2 linked regions of the Methylovirgula sp. 4M-Z18 genome follow. The protein of the gene in region 1 interacts with the protein of each later gene in a pairwise test. Links are inferred from orthologs where the notes say so. Each region holds a gene or a part of one and is shown in the gene's direction. Other genes may lie near its edges. The genes, in order: cysE and cysK.

Region 1 (3,287 bases):
GATGGCCGCCGTCAACGAGCGCGTATCGCTGATCTTCTTCCCCGAGGGCACACGCAATACGAGCGACGAGCCGTTGCTGCCGTTCAAAAGCGGCCTTTATCATTTGAGCAAAGCCAATCCCGAACTCGAACTCGTGCCGGTGTGGATCGAGAACATCGGCCGCGTCATGCCGAAGGGCGAATTTCTGCCCGTGCCATTGCTGTGCAGCGTGATTTTCGGTGCGCCGATCGCCGTTGCGCCCGATGAGGAGCGCGACGATTTTATCGCGCGCGCCCGCAATGCCCTTCTCGCCCTCAAGCCTGCGGATTTCCACCGATGAAAGCGCCCCACGAAATTTTCCTGCTGTTCGGCGGTACATTGGGCGTTCTCGCGGTTGCGACCCTGGTCGGCCAATTGCTCGCGTGGCGCGCCCGGCCGCATAAAAATCCGGTGATCGAGAATCTCAATCAGCGCATCAATGCCTGGTGGGTGATGGTGATCATCATCGGCCTCGCCTTCCTGCTCGGCAAGGGTGCGGTCATTCTGCTGTTCGGCCTCGCGTCCTTCGCCGCCTTGCGCGAGTTTCTGACCCTCACGCCCACCCGCCGCGGCGATCATTGGGCGCTGCTGGCGATCTTCCTGCTTGGCCTGCCGGTGCAATATTACCTCGTCTGGATCGACTGGTACGGGCTCTATTCGATTTTCATCCCGGTCTATTGCTTTCTGATCCTGCCGATCATTGCGGCTTTGCGCGGCGACACGCTGCACTTCCTCGAGCGCATCGCATTCGTGCAATGGGGACTGATGATCTGCGTGTTTTGCGTCAGCCACGTGCCGGCGCTGCTCACCCTGCCGATCCCCGGCTTCGAAGCGAAGCGCCTACTGCTGATCTGCTTCCTCGTTATCGTCGTGCAGGGGTCGGATGTGCTGCAATATGTGTTCGGCAAATTGTTCGGCCGCAACAAGGTCGCCCCCAATCTGTCGCCCTCCAAAACCTGGGAGGGGCTGATCGGCGGCGGTTTGAGCGCGACCTTGCTCGGCGCCGGCCTGTGGTGGATCACCCCGTTTTCGGTCCTGCAAGCGGCGGGCATGGCCTTCGTCATCTGCCTGATGGGTTTTCTGGGCGGGCTTGTCATGTCGGCGATCAAGCGAGACCGGGGCGTCAAGGACTGGGGCCGGGTGATCGAGGGCCATGGCGGCATTCTCGACCGACTGGATTCGGTGATTTTCGCCGCACCGATCTTTTTTCACATGACGCGGTACTGGTTTACCGTATAAGGCTGGGCATGGTGGCGCTTGCGACCTATGTCGTGTGGCACGGATGTATTTTGCGCGTGCAACGCAGCAAATTATGTTATGGTGTCGGCCGGTTTTTTGGGAGGGGCGGATGGCCCAAGTTCAGAGTGCTAAGGTCGTTGGTTTGCATGCTGATCCGCTTTTCACCCGTATCCGGCAGGAAGCCGAGGATATGGTGCGGCGCGAGCCCGAATTATCCGGCTTCGTGTTTTCGACCATTTTGAACCACGACACCCTGGAAAGCGCCGTCATCCAGCGCGTCTCCTCGCGGCTGGATCATCGCGAGGTCTCCGGCGATCTGATCGCCCAGGCCTTTACTGATTTCGCCGCCCGCGACCCCGCGATCGGCGAAGCTTTTCGCGCCGACATTCTCGCCGTCGCCGACCGCGACCCGGCGAGCAACCGGCTGATAGAGCCGCTGCTCTATTTCAAGGGTTTCCACGCGCTGCAAACCTATCGCCTCGCCCATGCGCTGCTGAAAGCGGGCCGAAAGGATTTTGCGCTCTACCTGCAGAGCCGCGCCTCGGAAGTCTTCCAGGCTGACATCAATCCGGCGGCGAAGATCGGCAAGGGCATTTTCCTTGACCACGCCACCGGTCTCGTCGTCGGCGAGACGACCGTGATCGAGGATGATGTGTCGATCCTTCAGGGCGTGACCCTGGGCGGCACGGGCAAGGAAACCGGCGACCGGCATCCGAAGATCCGCCATGGCGTGCTGATCGGCGCGGGCGCCAAGATCCTGGGCAATATCGAAGTCGGCCATTGCGCCCGCGTCGCCGCGGGCTCGGTCGTGCTGGCCCCGGTGCCGCACAATACGACCGTCGCCGGCGTCCCGGCCAAGGTGGTCGGTGTCGCAGGCTGCGCCGAGCCGTCGCGGACGATGGACCAATTGATCGCCGATAAATTGGGCTACGAGATTTAATCCGTCATCTTTGGACGCGGGCGGCCAGCCCGCGCTTCCGTCATTCCCTCTTGCCCGCCTCGTCCATTCGTGGCAAATCCACGCGGCGTTTTACGCGCCGATTGGACGCGTCCGAATATCCTTGGCGGAGACAGAATGCTGGAAAAAACCGAATTGCGAAAGCTGCAGGCGTTTTTGCGTCAGACTTTCGGCAATGACGCGATTCGCGTCAGTCTGAATCCGAAAAACGCCGAAATGGCAGATGTGCATTTGGGTGAGCGCCGGATTGGCGGCATTATCGTCGACGATGAGGACGGCGATCGGTCCTTTGCTTTCGACATGAAAATCCCGGTCGAGCGGCCGGCACTGGAATCCTATCTCCGATTGCTGTTCGAGAACGACAAGCTGAAGATTGTGGCGCGTGCCAAGAAGGTCGATTCCGTCGAACTCAATTGCGGCGAAGATCATATCGGCGTCATCTCCGCCGACGATCCGAAGGCGAAAAGCTACACGTTGCAAATGGCGATCCTGGATTTCGATCTGGACGATTTTTAACAGCGGATCCCGGCCATGCCCGTCTACTCTCTCGACGATGTTTCCCCCAAGCTTCCCGCGGACGGCCGCTATTGGATTGCGCCGAGCGCCGAAGTGATCGGGCGGGTCGATCTTGCCGAGGATGTCGGCATCTGGTTCGGGGCGGTGCTGCGTGGCGACAACGAGTGGATCAGCGTAGGTGCGCGCAGCAATATCCAGGAGCATTGCGTGCTCCATACTGACATGGGCCTTCCCCTGCAGATCGGTGTCGATTGCACTATCGGCCACCGCGCGATTCTGCACGGCTGCACGATTGGCGACGGCACGCTGATCGGCATGGGCGCAACTGTGTTGAATGGCGCGAAGATCGGTGCGGGCTGCCTTGTCGGCGCCAATGCGCTTGTGACCGAAGGCAAGGAATTCGCCGATGGCTCGCTCATCGTCGGCGCGCCGGCGAAAGCGGTTCGCGTCCTGTCGCGGGACGACCTGCAGCGCCTGCGCCTATCGGCCGCCAATTACGTGCGCAATTGGCAGCGCTTTGCGAAGGGCCTGAAGCGGCTCGACGGACAGAGTTAGT
Region 2 (3,069 bases), 2.4 Mb from region 1 along the record:
GCCCTCAAAAACGGCGTCACCGTGCTCAACGCGCCCGGCACGATCGACGCGGATTACCGCGGCGAAATCGGCGTCGTGCTGATCAACCACGGCGAAGAGCCGTTCGAAATCACCCGCGGCATGCGCATCGCCCAACTCGTGATCGCCCCGGTCAGCCAAGCGACGTTGATCCGGGTCGACAATCTGAACGAAACCGGCCGCGGGGCGGGCGGCTATGGGTCTACCGGTTCGAAATAGGAGGCAGTCGCGATGATCTTACTTTCCCGCCGCAGCTTGCTCGCCGTAGCCGCCGTCGTCGACGTTGCGCTGCACGCGCGACCGATGCCGGTCGCCGCCAAAGCGCTCGCCGCCCGCCACGACCTGCCGCCACGCCATCTCGAAACCCTGCTGCAGAACTTGGTGCGCGCCAATGTGCTCAAGGGGGTGCGCGGTCCGCGCGGCGGATATGAATTGGCGCGCGAGCGCCGCCGCATCAGTGCCGGCGAAATCGTCCGGGCGGCGATGAACGAGCATAATGAAGATTCAGCGACCCCGACGCCGCGCTCGCGACTCGTGAACGAGGTGATCGCGCCGGCGGTGCAACGGGCGAGCAACGCGTTCCTGGCGGAACTCGACGCCATTTCGGTCGATGACCTGTGCCGCAATGCCGAACAGCTCGCCGTCTTTAACGAAGGGGTCGGACACGGAGATTTCACAATTTAAAATTGGATTAAATTAATTTATCGACAAAATTTGTAGAATTAGTTAGTTTTCATTCTCGAGAACTCTATCTGCAGGAGACGCACATGACTGAGAGGAAGCCTGGACGCGGTCGGATCTTCGACTCGATTACCGACACGATCGGCGACACGCCGCTGGTGCGTCTGCGCCGGATCGAGAAAGAGAAGGGCGTGAAGGCTCAGCTTCTTGCCAAGCTGGAATTTTTCAATCCGATCTCCAGCGTGAAGGACCGCATCGGCGTCAGCATGATCGACGCCTTGGAAAAGGCTGGCAAGATCACCCCGGGCAACGGCGTTCTGGTCGAGCCGACCTCCGGCAATACCGGCATTGCCCTCGCCTTCGTCGCCGCGGCGCGCGGTTACAAGCTGATTCTGGTGATGCCGGAATCGATGTCGGTGGAGCGTCGCAAGATGCTCGCTTTGCTCGGCGCCGAACTGGTGCTGACGCCGGCGGCACAAGGCATGAAAGGCGCGATCGCCAAGGCCAATGAGATCGTGGCGGCGACGCCGGGCGCGATGATTCCGCAGCAATTCGAAAATCCCGCCAATCCGGCGATCCACCGCGCCACGACGGCGGAGGAAATCTGGAACGACACCAACGGCGAAGTCGACATTTTCGTCTCCGGCGTCGGCACCGGTGGCACGATCACCGGCGTTGGCCAGGTGCTGAAGCCGCGCCGCCCCACCCTGAAGGTCGTGGCCGTGGAGCCGGAAGATTCGCCCGTGCTGTCGGGCGGCCAACCGGGACCTCACAAGATTCAGGGCATCGGCGCCGGTTTCATCCCCGCCATTCTCGACCGCTCGGTGATCGACGAAGTGATCACGGTCGGTAATCAGACCGCTTTCGACACGGCCCGCCTGCTCGCCAAGATGGAAGGGATTCCGACTGGAATTTCCTCCGGCGCAGCGGTCGCCGCGGCGCTGGAAATCGCGGCCCGGCCGGAATCGGAAGGCAAGAAGATCGTGATCATCATCCCCTCCTTTGCCGAGCGTTATTTGTCGACGGCTCTGTTCGAAGGGTTGTGATATTCGGCGCCTGGAATGGACCGCGGTCCGTTCCAGGCGCGCACAACGCGGGCGGCTACGACTTCGCCCGCTGCTTCTTTTGAATGATCGCCCAAGCGTCTTCGGCCGTGTCGACAAAATCGATCAGATCCAAATCCTTCGCCGCAATAACGCCTTCCTCGACCAGCGCATCGAAATTGATGATTTTGCGCCAATAGGCTTCCTCGAAAAAAATGATCGGCACGGGCGGCATCTTGCCCGTCTGCACCAGGGTCAGGATCTCGAAACTTTCGTCGAACGTGCCGAAGCCGCCGGGAAAGACGACAAGCGCATTGGCGCGCATGGCGAGATGCATCTTGCGCATCGAGAAATAATGGAACTGGAACGTCAGTTCCGGCGTCGTGTAAGCATTGGGCTGCTGCTCGTGCGGCAGCGTGATGTTGAAGCCGATGGTCGGCGCGCCGGCGTCGTGCGCGCCGCGATTGGCCGCCTCCATGATGCCGGGGCCGCCGCCAGTGGCGATCACATTGTCGCGAATGCCGCTCTTCGGGCTGAGTGCGCCATCTTGTTCCGAAATGATACGGGCGAGCCGGCGCGCCTCGGCATAGCGGCGCTGGTCTTTCGGCGGCCCGTCCTCGCGTACGCGGGCCGAGCCGAACACCACGACGGTCGACCGCACGCCCCAATTGCGCAACGTCTGTTCGGCCTTCTCATATTCCATTTGGAAACGCAGCCCGCGCTGCGCGTCGCCTAAGATGAAATCCTGATCGAGAGCGGGCACGCGATAGGTGGCCGAGGCCATCTGAGCAGTAGGAAGCGGCTTGGTATCGGTCATGGTCTTGCAATCTCGAAACGCGAATGAATAAACCCACGGGCTTTGGCGCCAATCGGCGTAGAATTCCCAATGTCACATAAGTGTACAGCTAGCCACTGGCTTCGTTCAATCGCCCCTATTCGCCCTTGAAATCCGGCTCGCGCTTCTCCTTGAACGCCGCCTGGCCTTCGCGATAATCCGCACTGCGAAAACACGCTTCGACCAAGCGATCGGCATTGGCAAAATTGCGGTTCGCCTCCAGCGTCACGCATTCGTTGAGGGCGGCTTTCATGGCCCGCAGCGTCAGCGGCGCGTTTTGTGCGATCGCCTGCAGCGCTTTGGCGGCTTCCGCGTCGAAAGAGCCGGCCGGCCACAGGCGTTGCACCGCGCCGAGCCGCAAGGCTTCGGCGCTGTCGATGGCACGCGCGGTCAGCAGCAATTCGCTCGCGGCCCCAAGTCCAAGCTTGCGCACCATCACGTCCACATTGGCCGACGCGTAACCGAGGCCGAGCCGCGCCGCCGGGATGCGAA

What was found.
Region 2: the proteins of cysE (region 1) and cysK interact in binary tests that used the Escherichia coli proteins (3 or more experiments, as listed by UniProt). The link is inferred for Methylovirgula sp. 4M-Z18 from one-to-one orthologs.

What each region holds. Positions count from the first base shown.
Region 1 is NZ_CP149574.1:2,973,340-2,976,626, reverse strand. The notes cover bases 315-3,281. They hold cysE (serine O-acetyltransferase), read left to right. Parts: upstream 315-1,366; coding sequence 1,367-2,197; downstream 2,198-3,281. Other genes in these bases: V9T28_RS13730 (gamma carbonic anhydrase family protein), read left to right, coding at 2,747-3,281; V9T28_RS13735 (DUF3126 family protein), read left to right, coding at 2,336-2,731; V9T28_RS13745 (phosphatidate cytidylyltransferase), read left to right, coding at 316-1,257; V9T28_RS13750 (lysophospholipid acyltransferase family protein), read left to right, coding at 315-319. Also shown: more of V9T28_RS13750, read left to right, coding at 1-314; more of V9T28_RS13730, read left to right, coding at 3,282-3,286.
Region 2 is NZ_CP149574.1:577,381-580,449, reverse strand. Bases 17-2,765 are described here. They hold cysK (cysteine synthase A), read left to right. Parts: upstream 17-785; coding sequence 786-1,745; downstream 1,746-2,765. Other genes in these bases: V9T28_RS02625 (enoyl-CoA hydratase), read right to left, coding at 2,675-2,765; V9T28_RS02630 (LOG family protein), read right to left, coding at 1,801-2,559; V9T28_RS02640 (RrF2 family transcriptional regulator), read left to right, coding at 250-702; dut (dUTP diphosphatase), read left to right, coding at 17-237. In the rest of the region: more of dut, read left to right, coding at 1-16; more of V9T28_RS02625, read right to left, coding at 2,766-3,069.